DNA from 2 places in the Lelliottia nimipressuralis genome. Region 1 is predicted to be linked to the other one. Evidence: predicted binding sites of a transcription regulator. Region 1 holds the regulator's gene; the other holds the start of a gene.
The links. Region 1 encodes Fur, which represses iron uptake genes when iron is present. Its sites were predicted from a motif close to ATAATAATGAGAACNACTATCAA; they were not measured.
Positions count from the first base shown of each region.

Region 1 (3,420 bases):
CGTCGACCGGGACGACCAAAAACCAATCCGCTTTCGCGTGATGAACAGTTGCGCATCAATAAGCGCAATCAGCTGAAACGCGACAAAAGTCGTGGGCTTAAACGCGTCGAGCTGAAACTCAACGCGGAGGCCGCCGACGCCTTAAGTGAACTGGCCGATGCCCGCGAGATCAGCCGCAGCGAGCTGATTGAAGAGATGCTGATGGCACAGCTTCAGGCATGGCGCAGCACCAGGTGATCGTCTGAAAATCCCCTCAATTGTCCCTTTCATGTAGCACAGAGTGCAGTCCCGCGTGATAGCTGTTTCCGCAGACTTCCCTGTTCTGCTATGATTGCCCTTATCCGTGGACAATTTGCGCCACCATACCATTAAGTTTCAAGAGGTTATTTCACTCATGGCAATCATCGGCATTTTCTTCGGCAGCGATACCGGTAATACCGAAAACATCGCAAAAAACATTCAAAAACAGCTTGGTAAAGACGTTGCCGACGTACATGACATTGCTAAGAGCAGCAAAGAGGATCTCGAAGGTTACGATATTCTGCTGCTTGGCATTCCAACCTGGTACTACGGCGAAGCACAGTGTGACTGGGATGATTTCTTCCCGACGCTGGAAGAAGTGGATTTCAACGGTAAACTCGTTGCCCTCTTCGGCTGCGGCGACCAGGAAGACTACGCGGAATACTTCTGTGATGCATTGGGCACCATCCGCGACATCATTGAACCGCGCGGCGCGGCAATCGTCGGTCACTGGCCAACGGCGGGTTATCATTTCGAAGCTTCTAAAGGCCTGGCGGATGACGACCACTTTGTTGGCCTGGCTATCGACGAAGACCGTCAGCCAGAACTGACCGCTGAGCGCGTCGACAAGTGGGTAAAACAGATCCGCGAAGAGCTGCACCTCGACGACATCCTGAACGCGTAATGCAGTGATGAGGTGCAACTGACTACGTTGCACCTCATTGATAGATAATACCGATTAAAATAATTGCTACAAATTTTTAACTTTCGTGTTCATACCTGTACAATGTCCCCGGGTTAAAGTGGATGCCATCCAACAAGTTTGTTGGTGATACCACGTTTTTATAAGCATACTTTGCTTGAGACTTGCAGTTTTCATTTAGGCATGGCAGTTCTATAATGAGACGCATTATCCCAACTGCATTTTCTGTCACTTCTTCTAAGGAAGTGAATCGTTTAGCAACAGGACAGATTCCGCATGACTGACAACAATACCGCATTAAAGAAGGCTGGCCTGAAAGTTACGCTTCCTCGTTTAAAAATCCTGGAAGTTCTGCAAGGGCCGGACAACCATCACGTCAGTGCGGAAGACTTATACAAACGTCTGATCGACATGGGCGAAGAGATTGGACTGGCGACCGTATACCGCGTTCTGAACCAGTTCGATGACGCCGGGATTGTCACCCGCCATAATTTCGAAGGCGGTAAATCCGTTTTTGAACTGACGCAACAGCATCATCACGATCACCTGATCTGCCTCGACTGTGGCAAGGTGATTGAATTCAGCGATGACTCCATCGAAGCACGTCAACGTGAAATCGCCACCCGACATGGCATCCGTCTGACCAACCATAGCCTGTACCTGTATGGTCATTGTGCTGAAGGCGATTGCCGCGAAAACGAGCATGCACACGATACCAAATAATCGTGTTACAAACTCTGAGCCAACCTGACGGTTGGCTTTTTTTTTGCCTGCAATAAATGCAAAAACGCCCGGCAAGCTTTCGCGGCCGGGCGCTGAATACAACGAATTACTGTGCGTTGTTACTGCGGATCTCTTTCCAGATCTGATCGCAACGTTTTGCCACTTCCTGATCGTTACCGGTTTTACGCGCCTGAATGCAGGCCTGGTAATCCATCACGCGGATGTTTTCCTGCGTCGCGAACTGCTCATGGGCTTTCTCTTTCTTCAGCACCGTCAGTACGCTCTGACAGGCTTCGATTTTTTCCGGCGAGCCTTCAGCGGTGTTAATGCAGGTGCTGTAAGCCTCTTTCAGGCGAGAGTCTTCTTTCTGCGCCTGAGGTTGCGCGCAGGCGGTCAGCCCTGCGGCCAGCACAGCAACGAATGCGATTTTCTTCAACATGTCGGTCTCCATTCCGGCGGGAGTGATCCCGCCAGATCGTTCATCAGAAGATGGTGAAAGGTGCGATAACCATGAATTTCACGTCACGCTCATCCTGGAAGATGTTGCCGTAACCGCCCGAGTAGCTCGGAATATCGGAGTGGTTGTCGTATTGCGTGAAGTGCAGTTTGAACATGGTGCCTTTGGCGCGACCATCCTGCAGGGTATACATTGCATCCAGGCTGTATGAAGACTCTTTCAGACGATAGTTTGGATCGTAGTAGGCATCTGGCGTCGCCATGTCAGCTGGCTTCGCGTCCCATGCGTAGGCGTAAGATGCGCCCACCGCCCAGCCCGGCAGATTCCAGTTTTTAAGGTCATACATCGCGCCGAAGAAGAGCGCTTTTTCGCCGTCGGCGTTGAAGTCAGAACGGTTATCCCACCAGATATCCAGACGACCGTTAGACGAGGCGTACGTTGGCGTCATACGCTGCAGGAAGTAGCCCTGCTGCCCTTCCGCTTTAACGTAAGTTCCTTCGAGTCGCAAATCTACCTGACCAATTTTGTAGCCGAAGGTCAGAGCCTGCAGCCATGCGGTGCCGTCATACAGATCGTTTACGCCGCCATCGCTGACTTTGTCGCGCGTACCGTAGAACTGATAGCTGGTGGTCAGCGGGCCGCCAACGATATCGAATTTGTAGCTGGCTTTGGCGAAGTACTGATCGACGTAACCTTCTGCCTGACCGAATGCCGCTTCCAGTACCAGATCATTTTTGAAGTCATATTTCGCGCCGAGTGAGTGCAGATATTCCACCCGCGTCTTTTTATCGTTCTGGTAGAACTTGTCCATCTCGATGTGCCACGGCGCTTTGTACTCGTTGGTCCACATGTACGAGAAGCTCAACGCACCAGCGTCGCCATAATCAAAGTTCGCCCCGGCTTCTGCGCCCTGGTAAGTACCCGGCATAAAGCTCCAGTGCGGAGCTAACAGAGTCTGGCCGGTTGGCTGAATATAACCGCCGCGCGCCCATACCGGACCGTATTTAAATTTGGCCGCCGCTTTATACAGGCTGATACCGCTCTTATCGCCCGACCAGTCTTCTTTGTAAGCTTTATTACTGGAGGAGAATGCGATTTCGTTCGGGTGTGCGCTATCGCCGTTTTCCGCCATTTCAATGGCAGTAAACGCGGCAATATCCAGGCCAAACATATCAGCGGCATAACCGGACTGGAAATCCAGGTTGGCGTTCCAGGTGGAGTGAGAAAGGTTAGTTTTATATTTGTCTTCGGTGACGTCTTTACGGTCACGCTCACGTTGCCAGTAATAGATACCGCC
Region 1 covers NZ_CP167172.1:1,334,559-1,337,978, reverse strand. Annotated here, with positions in the region: gene ybfE (LexA regulated protein) at 1-237, shown strand, start outside; gene fldA (flavodoxin FldA) at 395-925, shown strand; gene fur (ferric iron uptake transcriptional regulator) at 1,220-1,666, shown strand; gene chiQ (ChiQ/YbfN family lipoprotein) at 1,773-2,102, opposite strand; gene chiP (chitoporin ChiP) at 2,149-3,420, opposite strand, start outside.

Region 2 (3,420 bases), 340 kb from region 1:
ACTCTGGTCACGCATGACCCGAAACGGCGCGCTGGCGGGGATGATCATCGGTGCGATGACGGTTATCGTCTGGAAACAGTTCGCGTGGCTGGGCCTGTATGAAATCATTCCAGGCTTTATCTTCGGCAGCATCGGGATTGTGGTGTTCAGCCTGCTGGGGAAAGCGCCGTCGGCGGCTATGCAGGAACGTTTTGCCGAAGCGGATGCGCATTACCACACGGCACCGCCGGTAAAGTTACAGCCTGAATAAGCGTTAACAGGTGTTCAAAGCCGGGTAAGGCGTCGTCGCCGCCCGGCTTTTTATTTGTCAGAACTGCACGCAGACCGGTTGATCAACGCGCATCACCGACTCCTGTGCAAACCGTGATTTGTAGATCCCGCGTAATGCTTCGATATTGCTCTCGCTCTGAGCATCTTTCCCGTGGATCAGCATCAACGCTTTACTTGGCTCACGCGCCACTTTCCCGTCATTGCCCAGCCACTGTCCGCGCGCATCAAACACCGTTAAGCCATCGCGAAAACGCGGCGTCACGTCCTGATCGACAAACTGCTGCCACTCCTGCCCGGTGATGGCGGAACCCGCCGGACGATTCAGACCGAAATAGAGCGTGGTTTGCTGCATCTGGTTATCCACTTTGCAGGTGGCGTCAGGAGCCGTATGCGAGGGGGCGTTGCAGCCGGCCAGCATGAAAAGTGCGGCAACCATAAGCCCTGTTTTGATGGTCATTGTTCGCTATCCTCATTGTTATTGTTGCAAGAAAAAGCCGGGTGGCACTAACGCTGACCCGGCCTGCATATCATCTGTTCGACAAACGGTGTTAAAGCACCAGCCCCGCAAAGCTTGCCGACAGCAAGCTCACCAGCGTCGCGCCGTACACCAGACGCAGACCAAAGCGAGATACCACGTTGCCTTGTTTCTCATTCAGCCCTTTGATCGCCCCGGCCACGATGCCGATAGAGGCAAAGTTGGCGAACGACACCAGGAAGATAGAGAGAATGCCCAGCCCGCGCGGTGTCATTTGACCGGCAATTTTTTGCAGCTCAATCATCGCCACAAATTCATTTGCCACCAGTTTGGTCGCCATAATACTGCCCGCGTTCAGCGCATCACTCAGGGGAATGCCCACCAGCCACGCCAGCGGATAAAATACATAGCCAAGGATCTGATGGAAGCTCATTCCAAACAGGCTGGAGAAGAGGGCGTTGACGGCGCTAATAAGGGCAATAAAGCCAATCAGCATCGCCAGAATAATCATCGCCACTTTAAAACCGGCCAGAATATACTCGCCCAGCATCTCAAAGAAGCTCTGGGATTCGTGCAGTTTTTCCAGTTTGATTTCCGGCTCGGCTTCCGGGCTTGCCGGGTTAATGACCGACAGAATAATAAAGGTGCTGAACATATTGAGGATCAGCGCCGCGACCACGAATTTCGCATCAAGCATGGTCATATAAGCGCCGACGATCGACAGGGAAACGGTGGACATCGCCGTCGCCGCCATGGTGAACAGACGACGAGACGAGAGATCGCCGAGCACCCCTTTGTAAGCAATGAAGTTTTCCGACTGGCCGAGAATGAGTGAGCTGACGGCGTTAAAGGATTCCAGCTTGCCCATGCCATTCAGTTTTGACAGCAGGGTGCCGATCAGACGAATAAAAATCGGCAGAATTCGCCAGTGCTGGAGAATACCGATCAGGGCAGAAATAAAGATAATCGGACACAACACGCCGAGGAAAATGAACGCCAGCCCTTTTTCACCCATTCCGCCAAAGACAAAATTGGTGCCCTCCGCGGCAAATTTCAGCAGGGATTCAAAGAAACCGGAGACATATTTAATCACGAAGAGACCGCTTTCGGCGTGCAGGAAAAAGAACGCCAGCGCAATTTCAATCACAATAAGCTGTAAAACATAACGAATACGAATTTTTCGGCGGTCGAAACTCACCAGCCAGGCGAGCGCAAGAATAATGACCAGCGCCAGCAGGAAATGAACAAAGTTATACATTTTGAATTTTCAGCAGGTAAACGAAGCGCTTATTTAGCCATAGGGCAGGGAAACCGTAAATGGGCATTTACGTTATAAGTTATATACATAACGGTAACGATCGTAACTATTAACCGGCGATGGATTTACAACTGGTCATCAAAACCTGACACAATTCGCTTGTTTTTCTTTCTGCCGTAATGATAATCACTATCACAGTTATTTACCTTTCTTTGCACCAGTTGACCGCGATAAACATTTAAGGTGTCGGCATGTTTGTTCCATTTCTCATTATGTTACGTGAAGGGCTTGAAGCGGCCTTAATTGTCAGTCTGATTGCCAGCTACCTGAAGCGCACCCAGCGCGGCCGCTGGATTGGTGTGATGTGGATTGGCGTTATTCTCGCCGCCGCACTCTGTTTAGGTCTCGGGATCCTGATTAACGAAACCACCGGTGAATTCCCGCAAAAAGAGCAGGAGCTGTTCGAAGGGATCGTGGCGGTGATCGCCGTGGTGATCCTCACCTGGATGGTGTTCTGGATGCGCAAAGTCTCGCGTAACGTCAAAGTGCAGCTGGAGCAGGCTGTCGATCACGCGCTGCAAAAGGGCAACCACCACGGCTGGGCGCTGATTGGGATGGTCTTTTTCGCCGTCGCCCGCGAAGGGCTGGAGTCAGTCTTCTTCCTGCTGGCGGCGTTCCAGCAGGACGTGGGGATCTGGCCGCCGCTCGGCGCGATGCTGGGTCTCGCCACCGCGATTGTGCTGGGATTCATGCTCTACTGGGGCGGCATTCGCCTGAACCTTGGCGCGTTCTTCAAATGGACCAGCCTGTTCATTCTGCTGGTCGCCGCCGGGCTGGCGGCAGGGGCGATTCGCGCCTTCCACGAGGCGGGCCTGTGGAACCACTTCCAGGACGTTGCGTTCGATTTCAGTAATACGCTCTCCACCCACTCTCTGACCGGCACCCTGCTCGAAGGCATCTTCGGCTATCAGGAAACGCCGAGCGTCAGCGAAGTGGCGATGTATTTCATCTATCTCATTCCGGCGCTGGTGCTGTTCTTTATGCCATCACGCCCCAGTACTCAGCCGTCGCGTACTGCGCCCTGAAGTGCTTCGTGTTGTTTATACATACTTTTAGAAAGGGAAGGGTCATGGCAATTCAATTTCGACGTACTGCATTACAGGCAGGTGTGGCAGCGCTGTTTGCGTTTGCATTCTCAGCGGGCGCGGCAGATGTTCCTCAGGTGAAAGTCACCGTGAACGATAAACAGTGTGAGCCGATGACCATCACGGTCAACAGCGGTAAAACCCAGTTTATCATTCAGAACCATAGCCAGAAGGCGCTGGAGTGGGAAATCCTCAAAGGCGTGATGGTGGTGGAAGAGCGTGAAAACATCGCGCCAGGCTTTACCCAGAAAATGACGGCTAACCTGCAGCCG
Region 2 covers NZ_CP167172.1:1,677,771-1,681,190, forward strand. Annotated here, with positions in the region: gene putP (sodium/proline symporter PutP) at 1-250, shown strand, start outside; gene ACB496_RS07750 (DUF3574 domain-containing protein) at 308-727, opposite strand; gene ACB496_RS07755 (NupC/NupG family nucleoside CNT transporter) at 819-2,003, opposite strand; gene efeU (iron uptake transporter permease EfeU) at 2,255-3,088, shown strand; gene efeO (iron uptake system protein EfeO) at 3,133-3,420, shown strand, end outside.
Region 2: a site for Fur is predicted at 2,183-2,205, ahead of efeU (iron uptake transporter permease EfeU). Genes of this name have one in related genera too.